Regions from separate parts of the Sporolactobacillus sp. BBK16-2 genome, predicted to be linked through region 1. Evidence: riboswitches for the same ligand, from Rfam matches in the RefSeq annotation. Region 1 holds a riboswitch; each other region holds the start of a gene.
The links. Region 1 has a riboswitch for S-adenosylmethionine ahead of AC6F33_RS03455 (amidohydrolase). Riboswitches for the same ligand answer to the same signal wherever they lie in the genome.
Positions count from the first base shown of each region.

Region 2: another riboswitch for S-adenosylmethionine. It lies ahead of AC6F33_RS15425 (PLP-dependent transferase); the one in region 1 lies ahead of AC6F33_RS03455 (amidohydrolase).
Region 3: another riboswitch for S-adenosylmethionine. It lies ahead of metK (methionine adenosyltransferase); the one in region 1 lies ahead of AC6F33_RS03455 (amidohydrolase).
Region 4: another riboswitch for S-adenosylmethionine. It lies ahead of AC6F33_RS05565 (vitamin B12 independent methionine synthase); the one in region 1 lies ahead of AC6F33_RS03455 (amidohydrolase).

Region 1 covers NZ_CM187611.1:675,522-683,323, forward strand. Annotated here, with positions in the region: gene AC6F33_RS03440 (GH32 C-terminal domain-containing protein) at 1-2,569, shown strand, start outside; gene AC6F33_RS03445 (VanZ family protein) at 3,083-3,538, shown strand; gene AC6F33_RS03450 (hypothetical protein) at 3,663-3,860, shown strand; SAM riboswitch class I at 3,998-4,102, shown strand; gene AC6F33_RS03455 (amidohydrolase) at 4,251-5,396, shown strand; gene AC6F33_RS03460 (PIG-L deacetylase family protein) at 5,429-6,121, shown strand; gene AC6F33_RS03465 (ribulose-phosphate 3-epimerase) at 6,389-7,078, shown strand; gene AC6F33_RS03470 (M42 family metallopeptidase) at 7,294-7,802, shown strand, end outside.
Region 2 covers NZ_CM187611.1:3,094,709-3,102,510, reverse strand. Annotated here, with positions in the region: gene AC6F33_RS15450 (ABC transporter ATP-binding protein) at 1-799, opposite strand, end outside; gene AC6F33_RS15445 (DUF8171 family membrane protein) at 792-1,652, opposite strand; gene AC6F33_RS15440 (MurR/RpiR family transcriptional regulator) at 1,835-2,668, shown strand; gene AC6F33_RS15435 (hypothetical protein) at 2,751-3,086, shown strand; gene AC6F33_RS15430 (helix-turn-helix transcriptional regulator) at 3,102-3,296, shown strand; SAM riboswitch class I at 3,357-3,473, shown strand; gene AC6F33_RS15425 (PLP-dependent transferase) at 3,605-4,726, shown strand; gene metC (cystathionine beta-lyase) at 4,719-5,906, shown strand; gene AC6F33_RS15415 (bifunctional homocysteine S-methyltransferase/methylenetetrahydrofolate reductase) at 5,906-7,768, shown strand.
Region 3 covers NZ_CM187611.1:2,423,361-2,431,162, forward strand. Annotated here, with positions in the region: gene tbcS (tetraprenyl-beta-curcumene synthase) at 1-491, opposite strand, end outside; gene metK (methionine adenosyltransferase) at 658-1,878, opposite strand; SAM riboswitch class I at 2,008-2,126, opposite strand; gene pckA (phosphoenolpyruvate carboxykinase (ATP)) at 2,381-3,964, shown strand; gene ytkD (RNA deprotection pyrophosphohydrolase) at 4,017-4,520, opposite strand; gene fbpA (Fur-regulated basic protein FbpA) at 4,608-4,784, opposite strand; gene tagH (teichoic acids export ABC transporter ATP-binding subunit TagH) at 5,199-5,993, opposite strand; gene AC6F33_RS12100 (ABC transporter permease) at 6,008-6,844, opposite strand; gene AC6F33_RS12105 (hypothetical protein) at 7,068-7,271, shown strand; gene AC6F33_RS12110 (spore germination protein) at 7,293-7,802, shown strand, end outside.
Region 4 covers NZ_CM187611.1:1,099,050-1,106,851, forward strand. Annotated here, with positions in the region: gene AC6F33_RS05560 (LytR/AlgR family response regulator transcription factor) at 1-627, shown strand, start outside; gene AC6F33_RS05565 (vitamin B12 independent methionine synthase) at 833-1,963, opposite strand; SAM riboswitch class I at 2,114-2,219, opposite strand; gene AC6F33_RS05570 (PepSY domain-containing protein) at 2,438-2,890, opposite strand; gene AC6F33_RS05575 (PepSY domain-containing protein) at 3,017-3,748, opposite strand; gene AC6F33_RS05580 (sensor histidine kinase) at 3,745-5,103, opposite strand; gene AC6F33_RS05585 (response regulator transcription factor) at 5,108-5,794, opposite strand; gene AC6F33_RS05590 (aldo/keto reductase) at 6,161-7,102, shown strand; gene AC6F33_RS05595 (N-acetylmuramoyl-L-alanine amidase) at 7,255-7,802, shown strand, end outside.

The sequences.
Region 1 (7,802 bases):
CGGCATCCGTGAAGTGCAGGAACAGAATATGGCCTACAGTACGGATGGCGGAAAGACGTTTAAAAAATATAATAATCAAAAGCCGATTATTCCGGTTACTGAGGTGCGGACAAAGGATGCGGGCAATTTCCGTGATCCGAACGTTGTGTATGACGAGGCGAATCAGGAGTGGATCATGCCTGTTGTATCCGGGCAGGAAGTTGAAATTTTTGCATCGAAGAATTTAAAGGATTGGGATTATCAAACAAGCATCAAGCGTGAAAATGATGTGGGAAACGGTGTTTGGGAGTGCCCGGAACTGATTCCAATGACAGTTAAGGGAACCAACGAAAAGAAGTGGGTGCTGTCACTGAGTGTGCAAAATGGCGCTCCTGCCGGCGGGTCGGGTATGCAGTATTTTGTAGGAACGCTCGGCAAAAATGATGCGGATAAGATTGCATTCACTCCGGATACAGATGACACCATGAAGAATCCGCAATGGTTCGACTATGGCGAAGATTTTTACGCGGGTATTACGTTTGCCAATGTACCGGATCGCACGATTATGCTTGGATGGATGTCCAACTGGACGTACAACGGGGAGCAGAACACGTCACCTTGGAAGGGCGAGATGACCTTGCCGCGCGAGCTGAACTTAGAGAAATCGGACAGCGGTTATACGATTCGGCAAGAGCCTGTTTCAGAGATTGATGATCAAATTGGACAAGGTGCTATAAACCTTGGAGATGAGAAGATCAAGGACAGCTACGGGGATACCGAAACGTCGCAGATTAAGGACTTTTCAGGAACACAATATAAAATCAGTGCAGATTTTACTTGGACAAATGCTTCGGAGCCGAATGATCTCGGCTATTTGCTCCGACAGTCCGATGACGGTTCAAAATATGTAAAGGTCGGCTATGATCCGCAAAAGCAGATCGTTTATCTTGACCGTACCAAGGACGGCGAATCGATTAATCGCCAGGAAACAAAAGTAAAGCTGGACAAAAAGGCAAGCAGCATTAAGCTAACCGTATACGTGGATACCTCTTCTATTGAAGTCTTTGTCAATGATGGAGAAAAAGTAATCACACAGCTTGTTTACCCGAATCCGGATCAGCCGTCTGATTCACGCAACCTAGCTTATTTCGTTAATAATGGTACGGTATCGATCAGTCAGGCTGAGGGTGAACATCTTAAAAGCATCTGGGGAAATAATCCAAGTATTAAAGCACCGAATGAGACGACATTGAATTATGGTGACAGTTTTGATGCACTGAATGGCGTGTCGGCCAATGATTTGAAGGATGGCGATCTGACTTCTGATATCAAGGTGTCCGGAGATACAGTGAAAACGAAAACGCCTGGCACCTATCAAATAACCTATTCAGTAGCGAATCAGGCCGGAGTAACAGCAACAAAAACAATAAAAGTCAACATTGTGATGGATGGACAAGCTGCTGCCGATGACGCTGTCCAATTGGTTGAAACGGCGGAACAGAGTCAGCTGCAGAAGGATGCAGATGCAGCAAAGCTGTTTGTTGCTCAGCTGCCGGAAGGAACGACCAAGGATTCGCTGAATGCTCGGTTGAAAGTCGTACAAGAGAAGATAGATGGTGCGGCTGCAGCAGAGGAGGCGGCAAAGGCAGTAGAAGCGGCAACAAAAGCAGTAGAGCAGGCGGAACAAACCAAATCGCAGGCAGATGTGGATGCAGCAAAAGTTAAAGTCAATGCTTTGGCGGAAGGAACGACGAAGGATTCGCTGAATGCTCGGTTGAAAGTTGTACAAGAGAAGATAGATGGTGCGGCTGCGGAAGAGGAGACGGCAAAGGCAGTAGAAGCGGCAACAAAAGCAGTAGAGCAGGCGGAACAAACCAAATCGCAAGCAGACGTGGATGCTGCTCGAGTCAAGGTCAATGCTTTGGCGGACAGCGATGCAAAATCTGCCTTGGAAAAACGTCTTGATGCGCTTCAAAAGACGAGTGATACGGAGAATGCGAAAGAACGTACTTACTATGTGAAAAAGGGCTCCTATCTTTACAGTACGTCAAGCGGCAGCAAGACCAGAATTGATTTTATCGCTGTTAATACAAAGGTCAAGACCAAGACCGACCCATCAGCCAAGATGTACAAGATCACTTATAAAGGAAAAACAGGCTACATTTACAGAGTTAACCTTGGGGAAAAGCCCCTGTCCGTCACACGCTATGTCCATAAATCATCGTATTTGTACAGCACCAATACGAGTAAAAAGCGCAAGGGAATTAAGATCGCAACAAATGTGAAACTGCAGACAATCAGTACGCTCTCATCAAAAATGTACAAAGTGACGTACAAGGGAAAAACAGGCTACGTCTATAAAGTGAATCTCGGAACTAAAGCACAGTCCGTGACGCGTTACGTTCACAAGCCATCGTATTTATACAGCACCAATACGGGTAAGAAACGAAAAGGAATCAAGATCCCGAAAAATACAAAGCTCAAGACCAAAAGTCCCCTGTCAGCAAAAATGTACAAGGTCACTTATAAAGGCAAAACGGGTTATGTATATCGGGTCAATCTAGGCACAAAGCCGCTGAAGAAGCGCTGAGTGCGGAAATAAATAAGAAACAAAAACACCGGAGCGGTAAAAATGCTCCGGTGTTTTTTTACACCATCGGAAGATGCGCAGCATCGTATCAATGGAAAAAACACTTATATTATGAGAAAAGTTGAACCGAAGTGAAAGGGTTAGACCGAACGTTTGAAAAGTTAGGCCGAATCCATGAAAAAATAGGCCTAATCTAGTGAGAGTTAGACCGAAAAGTAGAGGTTAGGCCGAACCGATAGAAAGTTAGACCGAACACTTGAGAAGTTAGCCCGAATCTGTGAAAAATTAGACCGAACGCTCGAAAAGTTGAACCGAATCTCCTTTTGCTTCGCAGTCGTCTTTACTTTGCACGCATTTTTTTAAAATAATCTAGTTTTTACACCTGGATTCTCTTATCTTCTACCTGATTAATTAAAAACGATTCAGTCTATAAGTTTGACAAATCGTCTTGGAATGACTAACAATACAGACAAGCAGGTTGTGATTTTCTGAGTAATATATAGGAGAGATTTAATGAAACAATTAAAAATTGCTCTCGCTAACATACTTCTAACTTTCTCCATTTTGTTCGTGTTGTATCTGACCTTAATTCCACATGGGATTATTCATACCGGGAACGTTGCCGGGACACCTGTTCAGCATTTTACTATTAATTTGAATCCGCTTGTGATCTTTAAAAATTTTCAATCAGCCTCTCTATTTTATTTTATCGTTGATGATCTTGGGAATATTATGCTGTTTTTACCCTTTGGCTTTTTTCTGGCAATGAGGTATCCGCAGTTCCATTGGGCACATGCCTTGTTTATGAGTGCTCTGTTTTCAGCGACTATTGAATGGATCCAGCTTTTCCTGCCTAACCGTATGACCGATATCGATGATGTGATTCTCAACACAACGGGAGCTGTTTTGGGTTACATGTTCTATCGATTTGTTCAGAGAGAGGAACATAGTGGGCAGGAACAGCGGTGAATGAGCTGAGCCTCCAGTCCAATGTTTAATTGTTTTGGTCAGTAAATTACTTCACGTATGCAGACAAGCAATTTCGTTTATCCTATTATTACTGCTGACATTTTAATAACAGGGAGATGATTTTGTGACCGATGAGGAACTATTGACCGAACTCGGATCAGAGGCAGTGTTGAATTATGAACGAAACACGGCACTTTTTTACCTACTTATGGAGAAAGGGATCATCACACAGGAAGAATTTGACGAGAAATTCAAGACCATCCACGAACATTTCGAAGACCACTTGAAAGGAATCTTCGGAGATGATGTAGAAACTGAGTGATTGTCGAACCACCGGCATCGATTGATTTAAAAAAATGGGTGAACTTTAATTCAAAAAAACAAATCGCATAAAAATAGTATGAATTAGTATTGACTCTTCAATGGAACTCTCGTAAGCTTTAAACATCAACTAAATAATTCTTATCTAGAGTGGGGGAGGGACCGGCCCAATGAACCCCGACAACCAGCATAGAAAACTGTGTATGGTGTTAATTCCGGCAGATTTGATCTGAGAGATAAGAAAAGTACAATCGGACGGCAATGGCGACTACTTTTCTTGTGCTCTAAGAAAAGCAGTCGCTTTTATTTTTCTAGGTGTGCTGCTTTTACAAAAAGCAGCAATATAAGAACTTAAGGTTTCTTCAAAAAATCAGTTATGAGGGGTAATAAGATGACTCAATATGAATTAGAAAGTGGGATAGAAAAGTCAACCTTAGCTTTATTTCAGTGGTTTCATCGACATCCCGAACTTGCCCTTGGTGAATTTGAGACGACAAAGAAGATTAAAGCAGTGCTTCAAGAGCACAACATTGACATTTTATCCAATCCAATGGATACAGGGGTCTTTGCGAAGATTGGCGGAAAAAAACCAGGCAGTTTGATCGCGCTGCGAGCGGACATTGATGCACTGCCGATTAATGAGGAGAGTGGTTTGGCCTATTCATCGGAACATTCAAATCGGATGCATGCATGCGGTCATGATTTTCACCTAACCAATTTACTGACGACAGCGATTGAATTAAAGAAAATTGAAGATCAGTTAAACGGAAGCATCTTACTTATTTTTCAGCCGGCTGAAGAGGTGGATCATGGGGCGGACCGAGTTGTAAATACAGGGATATTAAATGGTGTCGAGGCGATTTTCGGACTGCATGTTAATCCAGAACTGCCAACAGGTGTTGTTGGGGTCAAAACGGGGAATTTTAATGCCGCAGTGGATCGCTTTTTTGTTACGTTTCATGGGAAGGGTACGCATGCCGCTCATCCTGAAAGCGGGGATGATGTGATTGTGGCAACAGGTGAATTTATTGTTGCCGCTCAGACCATTGTCAGTCGAAATGTCAATCCGTTTGACCCAAGCGTGGTTTCAATCACACATCTTGAATCCGGAAAGACTTGGAATGTGCTGCCAAACACGTCGCTGCTTGAAGGAACCGTTCGATCCTTTGATAAAAAGGCGAGAGAAAAAATAAAAATGCGTTTGCAGAAAGTAGCAAGCGGCATTGCCGCCACTAACGAGGTCACGAGTGAATTCCAATGGGTGGACGGTGCTCCGGCCGTGGTCAATGATCAACAATTAACAAAATTCGTTGAAACGGTTGCCTTAAAAAAACATTTTGATGTTGTGCATCTAGAAGCAAGTATGGGTGGAGAAGATTTTTCTTGCTATCAACAGATCATACCGGGTACTTTTTTCAATGTAGGTGTTGGGTCAGCATATCCGGTTCATAGCAGTAAATTCAAGGCAGATCCTAAAGCATTTGAGACTTCCATACCTCTGTTTGTTGCCTTGGTGAAATCCTATTTGGAAGGATAGGCGCAGAATTACGCCAGCAAGGAGGAAGAGAGATGGGAGTCGAAGAGAAAAAAGTGATTGTTTTCATTGCGCATCCGGATGATGAAACATTTATCGGTGGCACGTTAGCCAGGTTGGTACGACAAAAAAATAGGGTTCTTGTTGTGATCGCGACAAATGGTGATAAGGGGACACATGATCGGGCGCAGACACCTGAACAAGTGACAACTATTCGACGGACTGAAATGGCACTTGCTGCCCATGTACTCGGGATTACGGTGAACTGGCTTAATTTTTCTGACGGAACTCTGTTTGCTAGAGAAGCACAACTCAAAGAGAAGGTGTTTCGGAAAATCAGATTGGAGCGACCGGATATTTTGATTACTTTTGATCCCTTTAAAAAATATGATGTTCATTTCGATCATATTACAATTGGGTGTGTTGCTTCAGAGGCGGGTTATTTGGCGGACGGCTTCTGCTATTACCCCGAACATCTGGAAGAAGGCATTGAACCTTCAAAGCCGCAGGAAACTTATCTTTTCAACACCGATGACCCTAATTATTCGGTAAATATTCGTGAGACATTCCATTTGAAAGTTCAATCGGCGGAGCAGCATGTCAGTCAGTTTGGCGGCGGCTCCTTTAAAGAACAACTTCTGCATCGAATTCGTTTGGAAGGCGGCAATGAACAGGATCTATATCTTGAATCTTTTCATAAGCTTTATTATAGTGAGCTTTTGATTTAATGTAATTTGCGATAAGTCTCTTCCTTTTATTTGTTATCCGCAGTCGAATGGATGCTTCATTTAATGTTCAGAGAGAGAAACATAGTGGACTGGCCAGTGGCAATTAATTTACCACATCCAGTTCTGAACGCCTCTGCAAATAAATAAGTGAAGAAAATATGAAAGCGCTTTACTGTGAGGGCTTTTTTATGCTACTCTTTGAGTAGGTTCAATGAGAAAACAACCACACAACTCCGCCATAGAAGCTCTTTGAAAGGAGAATGAACAATGCAAAGAAAACTTTATCCTTCAATGATGTGTGCTAATTTTAATCATCTGTCGGAAGAAACACGACTGCTGTCGCAATCGGCAATTGACGGGTTCCACATGGATATTATGGATGGGGCTTTTGTCCCGAATTTTGGGATGAGTCCGGAAGACTTTAAAACAATTTCAGATCACACAAACAAATTGCTTGATGTCCATCTGATGATTTATCATCCGGAAAATTATGTGGAAAAGTTTATTGAATTAGGAGCAAGACGCGTTTACTTTCATCCCGAAGCAACGCCGCACGCATCCCGAATTATTAGCCAAATTAAGCGGCTCGGTGCAGAAGTCGGCATTGCAATTAATCCTGGGACGTCCGTTGATTTTGTCAGTGAACTTTTACCGCTTGTTGATCAAGTGTTGGTCATGACTGTTAATCCGGGCTTTGCTGGTCAGGAGTATCTTGAATTTGTCACTGAAAAAATTAAACGATTGAATAAACTTCGCCAGTCCTGTCACTTTGAAATTGTTGTTGATGGGGCAATATCTTTAAAAAAGATTCAAGAATTGAGTTTGTTTGGCGTCACGGGTTTTGTACTCGGTACTTCTGCTCTTTTTGGAAAGAGGGAAAGCTACGGAGAAATTATTGATTCAATAAAACAGTTTCAGGAAGCTGCTGTTTTCAATGGAACAGATTTGTCTTGCTGAATGAACCTGTTGTTTTTGAACGTAAAATGCACCCGCTTTAGCGGAATTGTAACAGAATTTCATTCCCTTTTTCCACATCCTCTATTTAATAATCCCCAAAAAACAACTGAAGATGTTGTGTTCACTTGAGACGCCAAATGACCAATAGCGTCCTTTTATTTTTATGAAGGATTATAATTAATATTAGTTTTGAATTTTATTCAAGGAGCTTAATTATGGACAAAGAGCAGTCATTGAGGTTGATTGAGAAATTATCAAATGCGAATGGTGTTTCAGGCTTTGAGGATGAGGTGGCCGGCATTTTTTCTGATGCTGTACGCCCATTTGGCAAAGTTGTGGAAGACCATATGCGCAATGTGTATGTGAAGCGAAATGAAAATTCGGGAAACGGATTGGTTGTTCAATTGGACGCGCACAGCGACGAGGTTGGTTTTATGGTTCAGGCGATCAAGCCGAACGGAATGCTACGGTTTGTGACAGTAGGCGGCTGGGTCCGGGCAAACATTCCTGCTCATAAGGTGCGTGTGCGCAATCGGGAAGGTGTATATATCCCGGCGATTATTGCCAGCACACCGCCTCATTTTATGACGCCGGAAGAGCGCAATCGTCTGCCGCAGGTCGCTGATATGGTGATCGATGTTGGTGCAACTTCCGCCGAGGAGGCGGCGCATGATTTTAAAATTGATATTGGTGCACCCGTCGTGCCTGACGTTACCTTTGAGTT
Region 2 (7,802 bases), 1.1 Mb from region 1:
CCGCTTCGTTTAAGGTGATCGGCACGTGATCGGCACCGAGCCGGCTGGCAGCCTGGGCTGCCTGAGGCGGGTAAATGTTCAATTCTGTTAATAGATCGACTTCAGACAGCGCTTGACGCATCGGCCGTTTCCAAATGACTGATCCCTTATTCAGCAGAAGAACCGTATCGCAGTATTCAGCGATAAATTCGGTATGGTGTTCAATCGATATGATTGTTTTTCCATACTGTTTATTCAACTTTTTCAAAACCTCATAGATCTCTTTGGCATGATAAGGGTCCAGTTGCGCCGTTGGCTCATCGATGACAATGATGTCTGGATTCATTGCCAGACAGCCGGCGAGTGCGAGCAAATGCTTTTGTCCGCCGCTCAGTTGCCAAACAAATTCATCCGCCAAATGGGCGAGCCCGACGAGTTCCAGTGCCCGGCGACCACGCTGCAAGTAATCCTCCATGCCGAAATTAAGCGGAGCGAACGAGGCATCTTCCAAAACACGCGCCTGAACAAGCTGATTTTCAAAGTCCTGGAATACATAGCCGACATGGCAGGATAGATCGGCGACGCTGCTGTTGAGTATATTCAATCCGTTTACAGTTACGGAGCCCTCAAAATCTCCGGTGTAAAAATGGGGAATCAACCCGTTAAAGAGCTTGCACAGGGTTGATTTTCCACTTCCGTTGCTGCCGATTACCGCAAGAAACTCGCCTTTTTCAACGGATAAGTTCATTTTTTTTAAAACCGGATGTTCGGCGCCTGGGTATTGAAAGGTCACGTTCTCCACATGAATGAGTTCATTCATTGGCCATACTGCGCTTCGCTTTGTTTTTTCCTGTAACAAGTACAATGATGGTGATCAGGGCAACGACAGCGGCTGCGGCCAGACTGATCCAAATTGCCGTGTCTCCAAATTCTGCTTCCCATTCAAAGATATCAATCCCGGCTTCAGACAGGAACTCGCATCCCATCGCGACAGCCGAAAGCAGGACACCGATGATGATGAAACGTGGTTTAAGGATGCCGCTGATCGGATATTTGGTCTTGTTATCGCGCGGCTTCATGCCGAGCAGCGGTTCGATTTTTCCATACAAACGCGGAACGAGGTAGAGCGTTGGCAGGAGGGCAAATAGGATCCCCGAGAACAGCACGTCATTCAGGAATGAGAAGCCCTCGATTGCAACTACACTTTGAGGAAGACCGGAAACGGCTTCAAAGTCATCGACGCCGATCCAGACCTTGGTAATATCTGAAATCATATTGAGAAATTGGTGAATAATCACACCGGTCATTGCGGCAATGCCGACTTGAACCCGGCTCTTGGGATTGTTAACGATGATTCCGGCAACATACATCGCCAAGGTGAAGATGACCAGTTTCTCTATTTCTCCGAAACCGCTGAACTGACCGAGCATCACTTCGCCGAAAATAACTTCACCGACAGATGCGCCGATTGCGGCATAGAAAGGATGGAACAGGATGCACAGCGTCAAAGGAATAAATGCGAAGTACTCAATTGAGAAATTAACAGGTCCGATATTTACTTCCGGTACAAGTTCGGTAATCATGTTGGATAATCCGTATAAAGACATCGACAAGATAAAAACCATCATTTTCTGGGGCTGGGTCAGCGTGTAGCGTTCTTTGATTTGCGTCATTGGTGTCCCTCCTGAATTTTAACTTCTCTTGTAGTATAGAAAATCACTGTTAATGAACCGTGGGAATCATGTGAATCTAGTGTAAATAAATTATTATTTTCTATAATAATGTAATTTTATTTTCATAGAACTGCGAAATCAGCGACGCTAATGCTATGATGAAAGCAAAAAAAGGTGATCTCATGAGTCGCAGTCCCATTAATATCAGCCTGCTTTCGCCGACACATCTGAAAATTGCCCAATGGCTGCAGCACAATGAATCAGCAGTTATGCTGTTGACTGAAAAAGAAATCGCTAAAGAATCAGGAGTGAGCATTGCCTCTGTTTCCCGTTTTTGGATGATGATTGGGTTTAAAAATTTGAAAGATTACAAGCGGAAATTAAGAGAAGATCTTGAAATTACGCCGGCAAAAAAAATGATGAACACCATTGACGATCTTGAACACACCAAATTACAGATTCATCATTTGAATAAGAGTGTCCAGCTCCTGCAGGTGACGTTGAATCATTTCAACAAGGCTTATTTCGAGCGTGCGGTTACTTTGATTCAGGAAGCGAAGAAGCTCTATATTTATGCTCCGGGACCATCGATCGGCCTTGCGGAATTGCTGAATTACCGGTTGGCTCGGTTTGGCGTAACGGTTGTTATCCTGCGCAAATGGGGGAGCGAGCTGCTCGAGGATTTGGTCCATATTGACAAAAACTGCGTCGTGTTGATTTTTGCTTTTTCACGAATATTAAAGGAAGGAGACGTGCTGCTGGATTATGGAGCATCAGCAGGCTATCGGACGATTGTCATTACCGATCAGCCGGTGCTTCGGACGCATCATGCCTTCGATGCTCTTTTGTTTGCGAGTCGAGGAGAAAAGGATGAATTTCATTCCATGATTGCAGCGACTTACCTAGTTGAGAATCTGATCTTGTCGCTCAGTGAGAAACAGCAAGACAAAAATATGCAGAGATTGGATCAATTGAGCGCTTTGAGAAAAAAGTATAAGGATGACTTGCCAAGATGAGTATGTAAAAAGTATTTGACACCCCTGAGGTATTCCACATATAATGATGTCAAAAGTATTTTACATAACGAGGTGTCTTGACATGTCGGATTTCATTAAAAGCTCACTGCTTGAATGGAGTGTATACGCTTTACTCGGACTTATCCTGTTTTTCGTGATTGATTGGCTGACCGGAGATGGGCTTGTTTTTTCAGGACGCACTCAGGATGAACGAAAGCAGATGATTAAAAGGAAATCAATTGTCAGCAGCTGGCTTGCGCTCTTAATGCTTTTTGCTGCTGATTTCGTGCGGGATTATTTTCACCTAGGAACTGTTTCTGGACTGTCCCTAAAATATCCGGCGGGGTTTTATTTAGTTGCGGCGCTTGCAAGCTATTTTATTTTTTACGCGTTTAACAGCTGGAAAATGAGAGCCTGAGGTTGGGAGCACGAAATTGTGAAAAATCAGATTCGCGAGCTGCGGGTTACATTAAAACTCTCGCAGGATGAACTCGCAAAAAAATGCAATGTATCAAGGCAGACAATTAACGCGATCGAAAACAATAAATACGATCCGACATTGAAGCTTGCGTTTCGCCTTGCGCATGTGCTGAATAAACGAGTGGACGAACTTTTTCTAAATGAATAAGGTCTTGAAAAAATAGGCGCACTAGTGTACACTAATCAACAACTGAATGAGACATTTTGATTCTTATCAAGAGAAGCCGAGGGACTGGCCCGATGACGCTTCAGCAACCGTCGCTGATTTACGAATGGCGACAAGGTGCTAATTCCAGCAGGCTGCGTGCGGCCTGAGGGATAAGAAGATACCGGCAAACCAAGCCTTCTTCTTATTGCGAAGAAGGCTTTTTATTTTACCTATTTTTGAATTGTATAAGCGACTCACGATCTATCTGGTGAACTTAAATGTATTTGTTTTGAAGGGAGAATGGCGACATGGCATCGTATAAGACAGAAACAAAATTAACACAAATCGGGAATGGTTTTGATGAATTGGGTGCAGTCAACGCGCCAATTTATCTATCTACCGCTTATAAACATGAAGGAATCGGCATCTCAAAAGGCTATGACTATACGCGCACGGGCAATCCGACACGATCTATTTTGGAGAAGGCAATTGCCGATATAGAAGGCGGTCAGGAGGGCTTTGCCTGCAGCTCAGGAATGAGCGCGATTCAGCTCGCTTTTTCATTATTCAGCTCGGGGGATCATATTATTGCTTCAAGAGATCTCTATGGCGGTACCTTCCGCTTTTTTGAGATTCTGAGTAAGCAGTACCATCTCTCATTCTCTTATTGGGACGGCGAAAATCTGGGTGAATTAGCTGATCTTGTCTGTCCGGAGACAAAAGCAATTTTCATTGAAACACCAACCAATCCGTTGATGCACGAGGTTGATCTATCGGCAATCGCAAAGATTACGAAAAAAAATGAATTGCTGCTTATCGTTGACAATACATTTTACACACCGATTCTGCAACGCCCGATTGAACAGGGAGCCGACATTGTCGTGCACAGTGCAACAAAATATTTGGCCGGACATAATGATGTGCTTGCAGGTCTTGTGATCTCAAATCGAACAAAAGTTACTGAGAAACTGCGACTCTATCATAATTCATGTGGCGTGGTTCTTGATCCGTTTGATTCGTGGCTTCTGATACGTGGCTTGAAAACGCTCGCCCTGCGTATGCGCCAGCATCAGGAGAACGCACGCAAGATTGTTGCCTATCTCGAGAAGCAGCCGCTTGTGACCAAGGTGCTTTATCCAGGCAAAGGCGGAATGGTCAGCTTTGAATTAACCGCGCCGGATTATGTCGAACCTTTTCTCAAATCGCTGCACTTGATCACCTTTGCCGAAAGTCTCGGTGGTGTTGAAAGTCTGATTACCTATCCGGCAACGCAGACTCATGCAGATATTCCCGAAGCTCTGCGTCTTGAATACGGCCTGTCTAATTCATTGCTTCGTCTTTCGACCGGTATTGAGCACCCGGACGATTTGATTAGCGATTTGAATCAAGCATTTCAGACGTTAAAAGAAGAGGTGACCGCACATGAGTGAATCGATTCATTTTTCTACCAAACTAATAAAAGAAACGGTTGCTGTCGATCCACAAACAGGGGCGGCAAATGTGCCTGTTTATTTATCATCAACCTTTCATCAAAAGGACTTTGATCATTATGGTAAGTATGACTATACACGGTCCGGAAATCCAACGCGTGAAGCACTTGAAGATGCGATTGCTGCCTTGGAAGGCGGCGTTCGCGGGTTTGCATTCGCGTCTGGAATGGCTGCGATTTCTACGGCATTTTTACTCCTTTCTGCGGGTGATCACGCCATTGTTCCGAAGAATGTGTATGGAGGTACCTTTCGGATTCTGACCCAGGTCCTCGGTCGTTTCGGAATTGATCATACGTTTGTCGACACAACAAACCTTGATGAGGTAGAGCAGGCAATCCGTCCAAATACAAAGGTGATCTACGTGGAAACACCGTCCAATCCGACGCTGGCCGTGACGGATATTCGAGCTGTTGTCAAACTAGCTAAAGCGCATCGATGTTTGACCTTCGTTGATAACACCTTCATGACTCCTGTATTCCAGCGACCGCTCGAACTTGGGGCGGATCTTGTCCTGCACAGTGCGACGAAGTTTATTTCCGGACACAGCGATGTCGTTGCCGGTCTTGCCGTTGCGCGCACGGAAGAGCTTGCAGATAAAGTCTATTTTCTCCAAAATGCGCTTGGTGCCGTTCTTGGTGTTCAGGATTCCTGGCTGCTCCTCAGGGGTCTGAAAACCCTTGACGTCCGTATTCGCAAATCAGCGGATTCGGCGCAGCGTGTCGCCGAATTTTTCACGACGCAATCGGAAGTCCGCAACGTATTTTATCCAGGTCTGTCTGATCACCCCGGATCCAAACTCCACGCTGAGCAGGCAGCTTCAGGCGGCGCGGTTCTGTCGTTTGAGTTGGAAGACGAGGCAGCCGCGCGCACCTTTGTCAATCATGTAAAGCTGCCCGTATTCGCAGTCAGTCTCGGTGCGGTGGAATCGATTCTCTCGTATCCGCCGAAAATGTCGCATGCAGAGTTGAATGAGGAAGAGCGTGAAAAGGCAGGCATCGGAAGCGGACTTTTGCGCTTATCAGTAGGCCTTGAGGATGCTGAAGATCTTATTCGCGATTTCAGTAATGCACTTGATTTTGTGCGAAATCATGAGAAGGTGACCGTAAGGAGCGTAGATTAATGAAGCAATCGATTCGTGATGAATTAAAAAAACGAATATTGATCGGTGACGGCGCGATGGGCACGCTGCTTTACTCGTATGGAATTGACCGATGTTTTGAGGAACTCAATGTCTCTCAGGCTGAAGAAGTGAAGCATGTTCATGAAGCGTATATTAATGCAGGCGCCGATGTGATCCAGACGAATACCTATGGAGCAAATCAAATCAAGCTCGATCGATATGGACTGAAGCATGAGGTCACTGTTTTTAATCGCGCGGCGGTGAAGCTGGCTAAGGAAGCGGCAAAACCGGAAACCTATGTACTTGGCACAATCGGCGGTATTCGCGGGTTCCAAAAGCAATCACTGGCTATTGAAGACATTCGCGCAGGATTCAGTGAACAAGCATATGCATTGCTTGATGAAGGTGTCGACGGACTATTACTTGAGACTTATTACGACTTTGATGAACTTCGGGAAATGCTGAAGATTGCACGCAAGATGACCGATCAGCCGATCATTACGCATGTGTCGATGCAGGAGCCGGGCGTATTGTTAAATGGAATGGCACTTTCAGAAGCGTTAAGGGAACTGGAAGCACTCGGCGCAGACGTTGTAGGCACGAACTGCAGGCTTGGTCCATTCCATATGATTGAAGCGCTGCGCGGCATTCCGCTGCCGAAAAAAGCATTTCTTTCTGCATATCCGAACAGCAGTCTTCCTGATTACCGCGAAGGCAAGCTGCATTATGAAAATGAGCCTGAGTATTTCAGAAAATATGCGGCCGATTTTCGTAATGAAGGCGTTCGGCTGCTCGGCGGCTGCTGCGGCACGACACCGGTGCAGATCCAAGCCTTCAAACAAGGCATTGCAGAGCTTGAACCCCTAGAGTCGAAAAGGGTTGCAGAACGGCCTGAAGTTATTAAAGTGAGCGGCCATGATGCGGTTCCCGATTCGCCGCTTTATAAAAAGGTCATGAGCGGACGATCCATATTTGTTGAATTTGATACCCCGCGTCACTTGAATACCGATCACTTTTTTAAAGGAGTCAAAGCACTTGAGGAGGCGGGAGCAGACGCGATTACAATGGCCGACAACTCGCTTGCCTCGCCGCGAATCAGCAATGCTGCAGTCGGCAAGCTGATTAAAGAACGGTTCAGTGTTTCTCCGCTTGTACACCTTACCTGCCGAGATCGGAATCTGATCGGGTTGCAGTCGCATTTGCTCGGCTTGCACGTGCTCGGTTTGCATGATCTTTTGGTGGTCACCGGTGATCCGACGAAAATCGGAGACTTCCCCGGTGCAACCTCGGTATACGATGTGTCGTCAATGGAACTGATTAAGCTGGTCAAACAGTTCAATCGCGGTATTTCATACTCTGGAAAAAGTCTGAAGCAACCGACTCATTTCCGGGTGGCAGCAGCCTTCAATCCAAATGTGCGTAATTTGGATCGCGCCGTACAGCGTTTGGAACGCAAAGTGGAATGCGGTGCCGATTACTTTATCTCGCAGCCTGTTTTCGATAAGGAGCGAATCATCGAAATCAGTGAAGCAACGCGAAATCTCGCTGCACCGATCTATATTGGCATTATGCCGCTGACCTCAAGTCGCAATGCTGAATTTCTTCATAATGAAGTGCCGGGAATCCGACTGCCCGACGATGTTCGTGCTCGAATGGCTGCTGCTCAAGGAAAAGAAGAGGCACGCCGCGTAAGTCTGGACATTTGCCGTGAATTGATCGATACTGCGATGGAACATTTCAGAGGCATTTATTTGATCACGCCGATGACCCATTACTCAATGACCGTTGAATTGGTTCGATATATTAAGGAAAAAGAACAGAAACGCGCAGTACAAGGCAAAGGCGCAAGTGCAATTCTTTAAGATTCAATACTGAAATTCTTAAACAAATGATGAG
Region 3 (7,802 bases), 1.7 Mb from region 1:
CCGGCTAACTCATGGAGCGCAGGCTGAATAAGTTTCAGCGCCGATAATTGGCCAAGTACATTTTGGCATTCAGACACAAGTCCTTGAAGATACCCTCCATCATCGCAGCTGCCGCGGTGTTTATAATAGTCCTCTGGCTCGGCACCCGGAGTCAATGCGTTCAGCATTGAGTGATGCAAACAACGAAAGTCAACCGGATCAAGCGAAATACTTCGATCACATAAGTTGTCCAAATAATCGCTGATCGTTTGATAAGCGACAATGAATGAAATGATCTCCTTCATTTGTCCCTCAGCTAGAAGGCTGTAAATGGATCCGCCTTCACAGTGAAATGTTTTCGCTTCAATACTTGCGAGTGCCTGTCTGCGCAATTCTGCATCGGGAATTTCTTCAGCTCGCTTCTTCCATTTTGCAAGATCGCGATGTACTTCGGGAAGCACTTTTCTATATATTTGTGCCATTAATTTAATCGGTCTGGACGGTACAGTCATCGTTTTGCCTCCCTGTAGAGACGCTCTTCTACTTGATTTCGTTCGGGCAATCTCCTTACTTACCATCTATTATAGCAAACGATCATTCTGCTTATGCGATCTTGTCTATAAAAAAAACGCTTTTCACAGCCGGTAGGCGTAAAAAACGTTTTTTGGGTATACATGCTCAATGAGTCTGGAAATCTGAAAGAATCTGCTTTTTCAGCAAATCTGCTTTGTCCGTCTTCTCCCAAGGAAGTTCGACATCTGTACGTCCAAAATGTCCGTACGCCGCCGTCTGGCGATAAATCGGCCTGCGCAAGTCAAGCATTTTAATGATGCCTGCCGGGCGGAGATCAAAGTTACGGCGAATCAGCTGAACGAGCTGTTCTTCAGTTGCCTGCCCTGTACCGAACGTATCAACCGAAATAGATACCGGCTCTGCAACACCGATGGCATAGGCAAACTGCACTTCGCACTTTTCTGCGAGACCTGCCGCGACAATATTCTTCGCCACATATCTTGCCGCGTAAGAAGCGGAGCGGTCGACCTTCGTTGCGTCTTTTCCTGAGAAAGCGCCGCCTCCATGCCGTGCGTATCCGCCGTACGTGTCAACAATAATTTTTCGTCCGGTCAAGCCGGCATCCCCTTGAGGCCCGCCGATGACAAAGCGTCCGGTCGGATTGATAAAGAATTTCGTCTTCTCGTCAATCAATTTCTCCGGAACAGTCGGATCAATGACAAACTCATGAATGTCCTTCTTGATTTGCGCTTCAGTCGCTTCTGGATCGTGCTGTGCCGAAATCACAATCGTATCGATACGCTCCGGATGGCCCTCTTCATCGTATTCAACCGTGACCTGGGTCTTTCCATCCGGGCGAAGATAGCCGATCGTTTTGTCTTTCCGGACATCAGCCAGTCTCTTCGCTAATTTATGAGCAAGTGATACGGGAAGAGGCATCAGTTCTGGTGTTTCATTGACAGCAAATCCAAACATCAGTCCTTGATCCCCGGCACCAATCGCTTCAATTTCATCTTCCGACATCGTTCCCTCACGCGCTTCAAGCGCCTTATCGACGCCTTGAGCAATATCAGCCGACTGTTCCTCGATTGAAGTCATGACCGCACAGTTCGATGCGTCAAAACCATATTTCGCGTTGTCATAGCCGATCTCTTTAATCGTCTGACGAACGACTTTCGGAATATCCACGTAGGTGGAAGTGGATATTTCACCAGTCACAAGGACAAGTCCGGTATTAACGACTGTTTCGCATGCGACCCTGGCGTTAGGATCCCCCTTCAGCAGTTCATCAAGAATCGCGTCTGAAATCTGGTCACAAATTTTATCCGGATGACCCTCAGTTACCGATTCAGAAGTGAATAATCTTCTTGAATACTTCTTCGTCATTTTCCTTCACCCTGCCTTTCAAACATTATATACAAAATGGTGTCAACGGTACCCGATCCCTCTGCTTTTGTTTTCAAGGCATGAAAAAAGCCCGCTCCAATTATGGATAGGCCGATTCTTATCGCGCGCCTCTTATTATCAGGGGAAAGAGATCATTCTCTCTTTTCTCTGCAGGTTAGCACCGTACCGTTATTCGGCCGGTTGCCGGGCTTCATCGGGCCTGTCCCTCTGCCTACTCGGAATAAGAGCAGCCGTGTATAATCCCCATCTTAACGCAGGGAATTAAAATTGTCAATGAAAGTTCCTTTGTTTTCAAGCGTGTAAATCAATTCATTTAAAGATACTCAAAACGAAACAAAATCATATGGAAATTTCGAATTATTATCTCTTTATGATTGCGGAATATCTGAACCATCTTTACAATATTAGTAGGTAACAATATTTACAATGTGTTATACAATAAAGAATGAGTGATCAATTTCACAAAGAAAGGGATGTTCTCATGAATCGTGCTTTTTTGGAAACCCCAATCTCTGAATTGCTCAGTACCGGAACTCCATTCATTAATTTATCTGTTCCTGAACTTATTGAACATGCATTGAGAAAAAATGAAGGCATTTTAGTAAATAACGGAGCACTAGCCGTAACGACCGGGAAATATACGGGACGGTCTCCAAAAGACAGATTTATTGTCAAAGATCATGTTACACGTGACACGGTTGACTGGGATAGAAGTCAGCACATAAATGAAAACGCTTTTTTAAATCTTTACGAAAAGCTTGCTACCTATTTAAGTAAACAGCAAGAGAAATATGTGTTTCGAGGTTTTGCCGGGGCTGACCCAAATTACCGTCTGGCGATTCAAGTTATTAATGAGTATGCTTGGCAAAATCTCTTCTGCCGCCAATTGTTTATTGAACCCTCTGATTTGGAGCTTGGACATCATCAAGCAGAATTCACTGTTTTATCTGCACCCGGTTTTAAAGCAAATCCATTGACTGATGGTACGCGTTCCGAAGCATTTATTATTATTTCCATGAAATACCGTATTGTATTAATCGGGGGCACCGAATATGGCGGAGAAATCAAGAAATCCGTATTTACTGTAATGAATTATTTATTGCCGCAAAAAGGAGTGATGCCGATGCATTGCTCTGCAAATCAAGACGAAAACGGCAACACAACTCTTTTTTTCGGTTTGTCCGGCACCGGAAAGACAACGCTCTCCAATGTGCCTGACCGACAGTTGATTGGGGACGATGAACACGGCTGGTCAAGTAACGGTGTGTTTAACTTTGAAGGAGGATGCTATGCAAAAACGATTCGGCTGACTCAAGAGAATGAACCGCAAATTTATGACAGCATCCAATTCGGTACAGTACTTGAAAACGTCGTCATTTCTCAGGATCAGCGCAAACCCGATTATTTCAGTACCGCACTTACGGAAAACACGCGTGCTGCCTATTCACTGCAAAAGGTTGCAAATGCAGTTCTTCCAAGCGTCGGAGGGCATCCAAACGCGATTATTTTTCTGACAGCCGATGCATCCGGCGTTCTCCCGCCAATTAGTATACTGTCACCGGATCAGGCAATGTATCAGTTCCTCTCAGGTTACACGAGTAAATTGGCCGGCACCGAGCGCGGAATTGTAACTCCTGAACCAACTTTTTCCACATGCTTCGGGGCCCCGTTTATGCCGCTTCCGGCAGTCACCTATGCTGAACTTTTGGGAAAATTTATAAAACAAAACAATGTAAGCGCTTATCTGATTAACACCGGATGGACTGGGGGACCCTACGAGCTCGGTAAACGAATGAAGCTCAGTTATACAAGGCAAATGGTTTATGCAGCTTTAAATGAACGTCTTGACAAGAAAAATATAGTCACGGATCCGATTTTCGGATTGCATATTCCGCAAACATGTCCTGGTGTACCTGATCAGGTGCTTATGCCATGGAAAACATGGACTAATCCAGCTGCGTATGAGCATGCTGCAATACAGCTGGCTCAAAAATTCCAAACGAACTTCCAGCAATTCCGTCAAGCACCTGAGAACATCCGCAACGCTGGGCCTAATGTCCACTAAAAACAGCTGGCTCCCTCCAATTTTGGAGGGAGCCTTTTTTAGTGCCAAAGTCTTAAATGTGTACTTCGGACACGAGCGTCCATTGCTTCTGCCTGATTGCCTTCATCGACAGCTCAAGCACTTGGTCTTTCATCAAAAAACTATACTGTCTCCGATTCTTAATTGAGTGAGGCAGATTGCTGATCAGTCTCGGTCCGTCTGTCTCTAAATAATCCTTTTTCAGGGTTATTTGATCAATTTCCGCAAAGTAGATATTCTTAACTATTGGTTCGTCTCGCCCATCTACTTGGTATTGTCCAATAAAATAGAGATTCGCTACATGCGCGCCGGTTTCTTCAAAGATCTCTCTTTTCGCCGCTTCCTCCGGGCGTTCTCCAGACTCTACTTTGCCTCCGGGAAATTCAAGTCCCCTCCTTGAATGCATGGTAAGCAGCCATTGACAGTGAAATTTACAAATAACCCAAACATGTCTTGGATCGGCCGAAAAGGGAGTTGATGAAAGAGCTAGGGTTACTTTATTTCCATAAAAATCCGGAAAACTAGGATATTGATTCATTCGGTCATTACCTCCGCACCTGCGTTCTGCGAGCTTCAAACCTATTTTAACAAATAATGGTTCACATTCCCCACAAGATTTTTATTTTTAACCAATTTCTTCTTCGCATCTTTTTTTATAATTTTTCCATTCGTTTTCCAGATCGGACAGTGTCCATTCATTTAATTGATCGGACTCTTTTGTCACGAAATTTTTTCTTAACTCGCGAATCAAGTATTGCTTTCGGTTTTCAACAGCCCTTCTCAACAAATTGATACGATTCATGAATGAACGAAATCACAATTAAGCAAGCGTTTACATTTTGTTTGTTCAATCATGATTTCTGCCCCCTTTCCACGTGAACACGTCTTATTTCAGACGAATGATTTGTTTGATTTAATCCATAGCCCATTCATCATGCCCAGCACTGATATTTTTAAACACTATTATACAATAAAAGCGCTTACAATATATCTTTACGTATCTAAAAAAATTTAATCGAGTACTTGCAATCATTTTTTCAAAAAAATGTTTAGCAACAGAAAAATATGGCAATAGTATGAATAACCCTAACCCCAATTCACTTTTAGTTAAATCCGCATCGATTTGCGGATTTTTTTTGCTTGAAACGATAAAAATCTGTATTAAAAGAAGCTGCTCTTTGTCGTTGTATCGGCAAAGCACAGCTTCCTTTCCTACTCACGCATTCACTATTCGGCTTTTTCGCACATTTTCTTGAAAAGCTTTCTTTTCTTTCTTAGTCATCTTTTTGTACTTCTTAATAAATGCCTCATATTCAGGCATTACTTCTGACATCAGACCATATTGTTCCACATGTCCGTATTGAACCCAGAGCGCCTTTTCACAAAATTTCTTCATCTGGCTGATTGAGTGGCTGATGAAGAAAATGGTTTTTCCTTTTTCTTTAAATTCGTTCATTTTATCCAGGCATTTGTCCGCGAATGTCTGATCTCCGACAGATAATGCTTCGTCAATAACAAGAATATCCGGGTCGATATGAATGGAAATCGCAAATCCGAGGCGTGAACGCATTCCGCTCGAATAGGTCTTCACCGGCTGATCTATAAAATCGCCGATATCAGCAAATTCAATAATCTGCGGCGTCAACTCCACAATCTGCTTTTTATCAAAACCAAGCATCAGACATTTTAATTCAATATTTTCCCGGCCGGTCAGCTCTTTCTTCAAGCCCGACTGGATCGCGATCAGTGCCGCTTCACCATGAATTTCTACCGATCCAGATGTGGGAGGAATAATTCCGGCAATAATATTAGACAGCGTTGATTTTCCCGATCCGTTCACACCGATGATTCCGATAACGTCGCCTTTATTCGCTTCAAAGCTGATATCGTGAAGCGCATAAAACGATTTTCCGTAACCTTTAGGAGAAATCAAATCTAAAATTTTTTCGGAATTTTTCGCGTACATTTTATATTTTTTCGATACATTTTTTACAATGACTGATTTTTCCATGAATGGAGATCTCCTTACAAATAATCTACGAAATGATCTCTGAACTTCAGATGCACAAATGAACCGAAAATAAGGGCAACAAGAACAAAACCCCAAAAATACGCCGTATAACCGATGTGATCAATCCCGTACCAAGAAGCGCCTAGCAGTGTAGAACGGTAGCCTTGTACAAGATAATACATCGGATTCAGCAATAAGATTTTTTGGAAAAAGTCAGGCAGACCCGCATCTGCAAGACGCGCAGGCTCCCATAGGAAAGGAGTCAGATAAAACATCATACGCATGAGCGAAATCAAGACCTGATGCACATCGCGAACGATCGTTGAAAATGTAGAAGTGATCAGCGATACCGAAAACAAAAAAGCCAGCGCAGCAAACATAAAATAAGGAAGCTGGATCATATAAATACTGATTTTAAACTGTGTAAATTGCAGAATCACAATAACAATTCCAGTGATCATTAAATGCTGATAAAATTTTTCAAGAATCACGTAGCTTGGAATCGCACTCATTGGAAAATTCATTTTAGCGATAAAGCGAATCCGTGAATAAATCGATTTCGACCCTTGGATAATGGCTGGTTGGATCAAAAACCAAACAATAATTCCTGAAATCAACCAGATAATATAAGGAGCTGGGACCCCATTGTCAACGGGAATATCATTGCTTCTGCCCAATATTTTGCCAAAAACCAGCCAATAAATAAAGATCTGAATCAACGGATTAATAACGACCCATGCCATGCCTAAATAATTATTCGTATTCTCACTTTTCAACTCATAAAGGGACAATCTTCTGATTAAATATAAGCTTTTACATTGCTCCCGAATAACCTTCCATGCCGATTTCATATCAATTTCCTTCCAATAATCATCAAGATACAGTACTCCAATCCATACTTTAACACAGCTTATTTAAAAAAGAAAATGAATCCTTTGGACTTTCCGGGTATGAATGAATCTCTCCAAACTCATCATTTATAAATTTTGATAGTGAAATTCTTTTTAGGAATAAGAAGTGCTGTCTTGGAGAACATACTCAATAATACGAATCACCTATCCAAAGGAGTCTGCTATGAGTACACTTCTTTATCTCAGCTATTTTGTTCTGCTCGTTATTTTTTTTATTTTTGTTACACTCCGCATCACGATCGGAGCAAATATTTGCATGTATATGATGATCTTATATCCGGGTACCATGCCCTTTGTCATCATTTACATAGAACAGAGTAAAGCAGAAAAGAAAAAAGCGAAAAAGATGGAAAAGGATGCAAATTAAGACTGGATTGGGTTGAGAAGCTTGTTCTGGAAAAGAAAAAATAATGATCCCGCACAAACAAAAAAAACATTATCTGATTTTATGACGCAGATGCAAACCAATCCGGATTTCCGGCATTTTCATCATGAAGGAACGTTCTTTTCCTGCTGGGTCTCATTTATCGTCACATTGGTTGATCTTGAATATGTTCATCGTGATTTACTGCCCGCACTCTATTCGGATCGCGTTCACAGCATGAACGATATTGCTACTGTTATTCCCGCCGATAAGCTAATCAGAACTAAAGATCTATCTGAAATACAAGCGGGAATTCTCGACGGCTCATTAGTCATTCAAGAATCGGCGCATTCATCGGAGTGCCTGCTTATTCCCTGTATGAAAAAGCAGGCACGTCCGGTTGAACAATCGGAAACCGAAACAAGTATTCTCGGTCCTCACGACTCTTTCGTTGAGTCATTGGATACCAATATTAATCTTATACGTTCTCGGATCCCAATTCCGCAATTCAAGATTGATGAACTGCGTGTTGGA
Region 4 (7,802 bases), 420 kb from region 1:
GATGCGATCTTTTTAGATATCAATATTCCGTCTCTTGACGGTATGCTTTTGGCGAGCAATATCAGCAAGTTCAAACGGAAGCCGTATATTATCTTCACCACGGCCTATAAAGAGCACGCGGCAAAGGCGTTTGAACTGGAGGCTTTCGATTATATTTTAAAACCCTATGATGAAAAACGGATTGCGCCGATGCTTGCCAAGCTAGAGGCTGCCTTTCAGCGTGATCATGGAGTGACAGGCGAAGCGGCTGATCAGCGCGAGCAAGCAGTAGCTCAAGACGAAACGGTCCGTCCGCGGCGGATCAATCTGCGTCATGATGAAAAAATCATTGTCAAAGATGTTGATGACATCTATTATGCTGAAGCAAGCGAAAAGGTGACGATGGTGTACACTAATGATCAGCAGTATACGATGCCAATGAGCCTGTCCGAATTTCAGGCCATGCTGCCTCAGAAGTTGTTCTTTCGCTGTCATCGTTCTTTTTCAGTCAATCTTTCTAAAATCCGTGAAATTGTTCCATGGTTCAACCAGACCTATATGGTCCGTTTGAACGATCTTAAGGCTGAAATTCCAGTCAGCAGAAGCAAAGTGAAGGAGTTTCGGCAGCGGATGCATTTGGATACGTAATTTTTCTGCGTCTAGACTTTGTTGAACCTTTTGCCGTAAAAGAAGTTACCTGAGTCTATAATTCAAGATAACGATAAACTGAAAAAAACACAGGAAAACGTGTTAAAGAATTCTGAGATAAACAAACCGCTCAGTCGGAATAGGACTGAACGGTTTGTGATTTAATAAAGACATGTTTGTAAATAAGTCGGTTTTGATAATGGTGTTAATCGACGTTGTTCCAGATCTTTTTTGCGGTAGTGACGACGAGATCTATTTTTGCCCATTGCTGTGCTTCCGTGAGCTTATTTCCTTCTTCGGTCGATGCGAAGCCGCATTGTGTGGACAAACAGAGATTTTTTAATGGAACATACGCTGTTGCTTCTTCAATTCGTTTCTGAAGGCCGTCAACAGATTCCAGTTCGGGAAATTTAGAGGTTACAAGACCAAGGACGACTTTTTTACTGGAGCCTTCTTTGAAAATCTCTCCGAGCGGAGCAAAGTCGCCGGAACGCTCGTTGTCGTATTCGAGAAAATAACCGTCGAGATTAAGTTGAGCAAGGTATTTTGCAACCGGTCCATAACCGCCGGAGAACAGGAATGTAGACTGGAAATTTCCGCGGCAAATATGGGTCGTCACGGTCAGATCTTCAGGAAGTCCCGCTAAAGCCTTGTTAATTACGGTTACACTGTCTTCGGCAATTTGTTCATATTTTGCCTTCTCCTCAGCATTCTTGGCATTAATAATCTGATCGATTAGAAATGCCCAGGTTGTATCGTCAAGTTGAAGATAACGACAGCCAAGATCATAGAATCGCTGAATCGTTTGATGATAAGCAAGACCCAAATCTGTCAAGAATTCTTCATGTGAGTCGTAAAAATGAACGGCTTCGTCACTGCGATGGTCACGGAAATAGAGAGTCGGGCTGGGGATCGTTTGCTTGACTAGAATGCCTTCCGGTACGATGCTCTGCATAAATTTAAATGCTTCAAAAAAAGGATGTTCCGGATTATAGGAAACCTTGTCAACGAAGCGCACGTTTGTATCGCGTGTTTTTGCCCCTTTGAATTTATAACTTGCATTTTGGGCATAGCTTTCAACACCATTTAATGCGGCAAGAAAATCGAGATGCCACCAGCTGCGGCGGAATTCACCATCTGTGACAGCCTTCAATCCCAATTGGATTTGCTTCTCAACGATTTTCTTTATTTCTTCGTTCTCTACTTGAGTTAATGCTGCCTTGTCAATTTCTCCTGAGTCAAATTTTTCCCGGGCGATTTTCAATTCGGCCGGTCGTAAAAAACTTCCTACCTGATCAAATCTGAATGGTGCTTGTTTTGCAGTGGTTACGGTCACTTCTGTTTCCTCCTCAAAATAGTTTCCTGGTTTAATCATTCTGTTGCAACTGCCTGATCGGTGGTATCGTCCGGAGAGATTGCTTTGACTCAGCTTTTTTTATGCAAAAAAGCCTTCTTCAGGGAGAAGAAGGCTGCGCGTTCAAGTCTCTTCTTATCCCTCCGGCACATCTTGCCAGCTGGGATTAGCACCTTGTCGTGAAACGACGGTTGCTGAAGTGTCATCGGGCCAGTCCCTCAACTTCTCTAGATAAGAAATTATCGTTAAATTATTTGATTGATTTGTAGTTTACGACAAAATGAGATAAAATTCAAGACTTTTTATAAGTCTGTTGAAGAGTTTTAATCTGAAAATCGTATGAAATGACCCCTTCCTTACCATGGAAGTGTTCATCCATTAATTTCAAAAAAAAGCCAGCCTAATTTAGCTGGTTCATAGGACATACTTATTCGATTCGGTCACCTATCGAGTGAATTAGTCCTCATCATCTTCGTCGTCAAAATCATCATGATCGTCATCGTAATCATCATCATCTTGATCAACGGTTATTTTTCCGGTATTGGCATCGACAATGACATCCCTTGACTGGTCCTGGTTGATTACGATTTCAATGTCATAGTGGATTTGTCCGTCATCCACATCGCGGTCCATTTCAGTGGCAGTGCCGGAGTAAGCTTTTTCGGCAATATTGATGGCTTCTGAAGCTGAGATATTTGTCGGTGTCAACCCTCCGGAAGTTTGACTGGATGCGCTGCTTGATTGAGTTTGCTCGTTCGGCTGGTTCTCTTCTGCTGCCTCAGGCTGTTCGACTGTAACCGTAGCTTCGTCTGCCGAAGCCTGATTGGGTGATCCGGCAATCATTCCATAGGCGGTTCCTATTAAAACAATGGCACCGACAATGGCTGCAATGGAAAGAATTCGTTTCATATGAAAATCTCCTCCTAAAATAGATGATCTTTTGTTTACCTATTTATCTTATCCAGGGGAGATTAAGCTAAAAAAAGTGTCAGATTAAAATTTGATGAGAACGTGGAAAGAAAGGCTAAGATACTTTTATTCATCTTCATCAGGCTCATCCTCATCCTCTTCATCTTCGTCCTCGTTCTCAGAATCCCAGCTTACCGTCGCTTTTCCGCTGTACGCATTCACGTATACTTCGGCTGTGTCCTGCTTTGTTTTAATGGTCACTTTGTATTCATACTGATCCTCATTTTCTTCTAATTCTGAATGAACAATTTCTCCGTCAACCTGCTTAAGAGCGATAGAACGCGCTTCCTGTTCACTGATCACTGTTTCTAAACCGTCTTTGCTTGGCTGCTGAGTGTTCAGCACTGAACCATTAGCGGCATCAATAATGGTATGCACAGTTCCGCTTGCCGTCTGAATGGCTACAGAATACGCAGCTTTACCATTTTCAGAAACCTTTTCAATGGATTGAACGTTTCCGGGAACCTGCTTTACGGCAATCGTTTTCGCATCCTCTTCAGAAATAGTATAGCGGTCAGATGACGACGGTGCTTTAATGATCGATAGCTGAACAATTTTACCTGATTCGGCATCCATAATGACGCGGTAGCGGCCATTGTTTCTATCGAGTGTGATGACATAGCGTTTCTCCTCAAGAACTGCTGAGCTTACCTTTCCACCTAATTGATGCACGGCCAATGTTCTGATTTTATTTTTTGGGAGCAGCTGCTCGCGTTGAAGGAATTGGATGAGTGCAACGGTCAGCAGAATAAGTGCGATCATTGAAAAAAGGAGCAGCATCTTTTTTCGACGATTCATTGGCTCACCTCCAATGAAATGGGGAGTACGACCGTGACAACGGTACCCATGTGTTCAATGCTTTTCAGTTTAATTTCACCGTGATGTGCAGCGACGATTTGCCTGGCGATCGCTAATCCGAGCCCTGATCCGCCAGTTTCTCGGCTTCGTGCCTTGTCGACGCGAAAAAAGCGATGAAATACCTTTTCCTGTTCCTTTTCAGGAATACCGATGCCTCGATCCTCAAAATCAATGCAAGCAGTTTGTTTGTCCCGTCGCACATGGACCTTAATCTCTTTTTGACTGTATTTAAGTGCATTATCGAGTAAGATAATTACTAATTGCTTGATTTTTGATGCATCCATATTGAAGATGGTTTGCGGCAAGTCGGATTCAACGGTGATTTTTCGTCCATATGCTTTCTCTAACTTATGTGCCGTACTTCGACACAATTCTACGAGATCTTCACGTTTCATCACAAGTTTTTCCTCGCCACGTGCGAGAAGAAGCATCTGGCGCGTCAGTTCCTTCATACGTAAGGATTCGGAGTGAATGGCTTCGATCGATTCATCAAGCACGTCTTCTTTTTCCTTGCCCCAGCGCTTTAAAAGCTGCACATAGCTTTCAATGACGGTAAGCGGCGTTTTCAGTTCGTGAGACGCATCGGAGACAAATTGCTGCTGTTTATCAAAGTTCTCCTGAAGCTGGTCAATCATGGTGTTGAACGTGCGTGCCATTTGGTGAAGTTCATCCTTCGAGTCATGCTTCAGTTCGATCTTTTGAAAATGATTGCTCTGCTGAATCCTTTTCATAGTATGAATCATGGCAACGATCGGGTTCAAGATCAGACGGCTCAAAAGCTTCGCTGCGAAAAAAGTTGGAATCACGATCAAAAGTGAAGCGAGAACAAGAATTACTTTAAGCAGGTTCAGTGTTTGATAGACCGTATCATTTGCTTGAATTATTTGAAGATTGACAATGGTTCCGTCTCGCCAAATCATAGGTACTGTGACAAATGCATGAAGCTGATTGTTAATATCAATCATTTGCTCCAGTTCCCCTTGATAAAAATGATTTTCGTACCGGCGAAAGCGCGCGTCTGTTGCTGCGGCCAGCTTCGTTTTTCCACGCTGATCAATGATGCGGATCATACCTTCGGCCGGCAAATAACCGCGAATCATATGCTCTGGACTGACTTGAGTCGCATTTTCTGCATTTAATGCCGCCATCATCGTCGATGCCTGCTGAGAGGTACGATGAAGCTCGTTATTGAGAGTCATTTGTTTGAAAAACAGATAGACGGCACTGTTGGTCAGAAGAAGCAGGGCTACAAGCAGCGCGGTAGACAGAAGCTGAATTCGGGTCTGCAGTTTCATTGGTTTACTCCTTTAAGACATAACCCACACCTCGTACGGTACGGATTAACGGATGGGCGAAGGGGGCATCGACCTTTTTTCGCAGGTAACGAATGTAGACGTCGACGACGTTCGTATCACCATAGTAATCATATCCCCAAACCGTTGAAAGTATCTGTTCGCGCGTGAGCACATGTTTTTGATTCTGCATCAGAAACAGGAGCAGATCAAATTCACGAGCGGTAAGCTGTATGGTCTGCTTGTCGCGCTTAACCTCCCGGGACCCGGTTTGAAGCGACAAATCAAGAATCTGTAGTTTTTGGTTTTCTTGAATGTCTTCCGAATGTCGTGAGTTTCGCAGACAAGCGCGGATTCTCGCCAGAAGTTCTTCAATTTCAAACGGCTTTGTGATGTAGTCATTTGCCCCTTGATCGAGACCGCTGACCTTGTCAATCACAGAGTCACGGGCCGTGACCATAATAATCGGGGTAGAACTGCCGGCGGAGCGAATCCGACGCAATACTTCCATTCCGTTCAGTTGCGGGATCATCACATCGAGCAAAATAAGATCCCATTTTTCAGATTGTGCCTTGTCCAGTGCTTGATGCCCGGTCGCGGCCTTATCAACGATATATCCTTCATGTTCGAGTTCAAGCTCAATGACACGAGCGATTTTTTGCTCATCTTCGACAACTAAAATCTTTTCACTCATTGATACAATCCTTTCTTTGGATGTAGGTTGCCAAATATTTGGAAGCCTGCAGTCTGTGCCAAGTATCGTCATGAAGCTTTTTGTACACGAATGTTTGTATACCATTATCTCATTTCTGGATGAAAGACAGCTGAAAAAAGCATTAAAAAATGATGAGAAACAAACAACAATGATCGATTGGCTTCGCTTCTTATTACTTATACCCAATCGAAACAGCATTAAGTAGACAACTGTTTACAATTGTTTTCTATGCTCTGCATGCAGGACGAACAGATTTCGTACTTTTGAGTTGACAGGCATAACTTTTGACAACGCTGTCACTTCTTTTTTACGATAAAAGTAATCTGTAGGAAAGCTGGCGATCTGATGGAAAAGATTCAAATTGGACGGACAGAATTAACAGTTAATCCGCTCGGACTGGGAACAAATAAAATTGGTGGATACAATCTTTTTCCGAATCTTAATGATGAAACAGGCAAAAAAGTTGTTCAGACTGCGATTGATCAGGGCATTGAGATGATTGACACAGCTTTTATGTACGGGCTTGGGCATTCAGAAGAGCTGATCGGCGAGGTGCTGCAGAAAAATGATCGGCATAAGGTTATTGTAGCTACCAAAGGTGCACAGCAAGTGGCACCCGATGGCTCCGTCACTTTGAATAATACTCCGGAATTCTTGACTAAATCTGTGGATGAGAGTCTGAAACGGCTGCAAACGGACTATTTGGATATTTTTTATATTCATTTTCCGGATCAGGATACACCGAAAGCAGAAGCGGTCGGCGCATTGCAACGATTAAGAGAAGCGGGAAAGCTTCGAGCAATCGGTGTTTCCAATTTCAACTTGGATCAGGTTAAAGAAGCCGATGCAGATGGTTATGTCGATCTTGTGGAAAATCAATACAACTTGCTGCAACAAGATGCTGTCAAGGAATTGGTTCCCTATTTGAATGAGCAGCACATCTCTTTTGTGCCTTATGAACCTTTTGCTGCCGCATTGCTGACCGGTCGCTATTCTCCGGAAAATCTGCCGCACTTCGAGGAGGGAGATCATCGCTTGAACATTGATCTCTACAAACCGGATCAATTGAAAGCAAATGTTACAAAGGTTGAAAAATTGAAACCAATTGCATCAAAATATGATGCGACCGTGGCTCAGCTCGTTCTTGCATGGTACTTAAAGAATCCGGTGATTGGGCCGGTTATTCCTGGCGCGAGAACTCCTGAACAGCTGCTGGCAAACCTGCAAAGCGAAAGTCTCCAGTTGAGTGATTCTGACTATACGGCCATTGAACAAATTTTTGCATAACATTATGAAACAGCCGCTTGTGAGGCTTTCATCTCATGAACGGCTGTTTTTTTGTTCACCAGGCAAACGTGCTTTTTTCTATATACTAGTGATCTGTCTTTTTCAAAAAAAGATGGACGGACATAAGAATATAGAAAAGGAGCTGTCGAAACATGGCAAAATACAGTATTCATGCCGGACATAATACATTTGTACCCGGTGCGCATGGATATATTAAGGAAGAAGTCGTGGATCGTAAAATTAAAGATGCAGTCATCACATATCTGAGGGCTGACGGTCAAACCGTTTATGATGATACAGACAACGAGGGCAAAACGCAAAATGAAAATTTGTCTGCAATCGTGCAGCATGTGAATGCCCATACCGGTCTCGCTTTAGCCGTATCCATTCATTTGAATGCCGGTGGTGGAACCGGAATAGAGGTTTATCAGTATGACAGTAAAACCGATGCAGCGGCCACACGCGTTTTAAATAATATTTGCGCGGTAACCGGACTGAGAAGCCGTGGCATTAAGAAAAATACAAGCCTTTATGTGCTTAGGAATACCAAATCGCCGGCAATTCTCGTTGAGTGCGGGTTTGTGGATACAAAAACGGATGCAGAGATTGTTTCATCTAAAACCGATGCAATCGGAAAAGCAATTGCTGAAGGAATTGTTAATAAGACGATCACTGCAGACAATTCAGCGAATCAATCAGC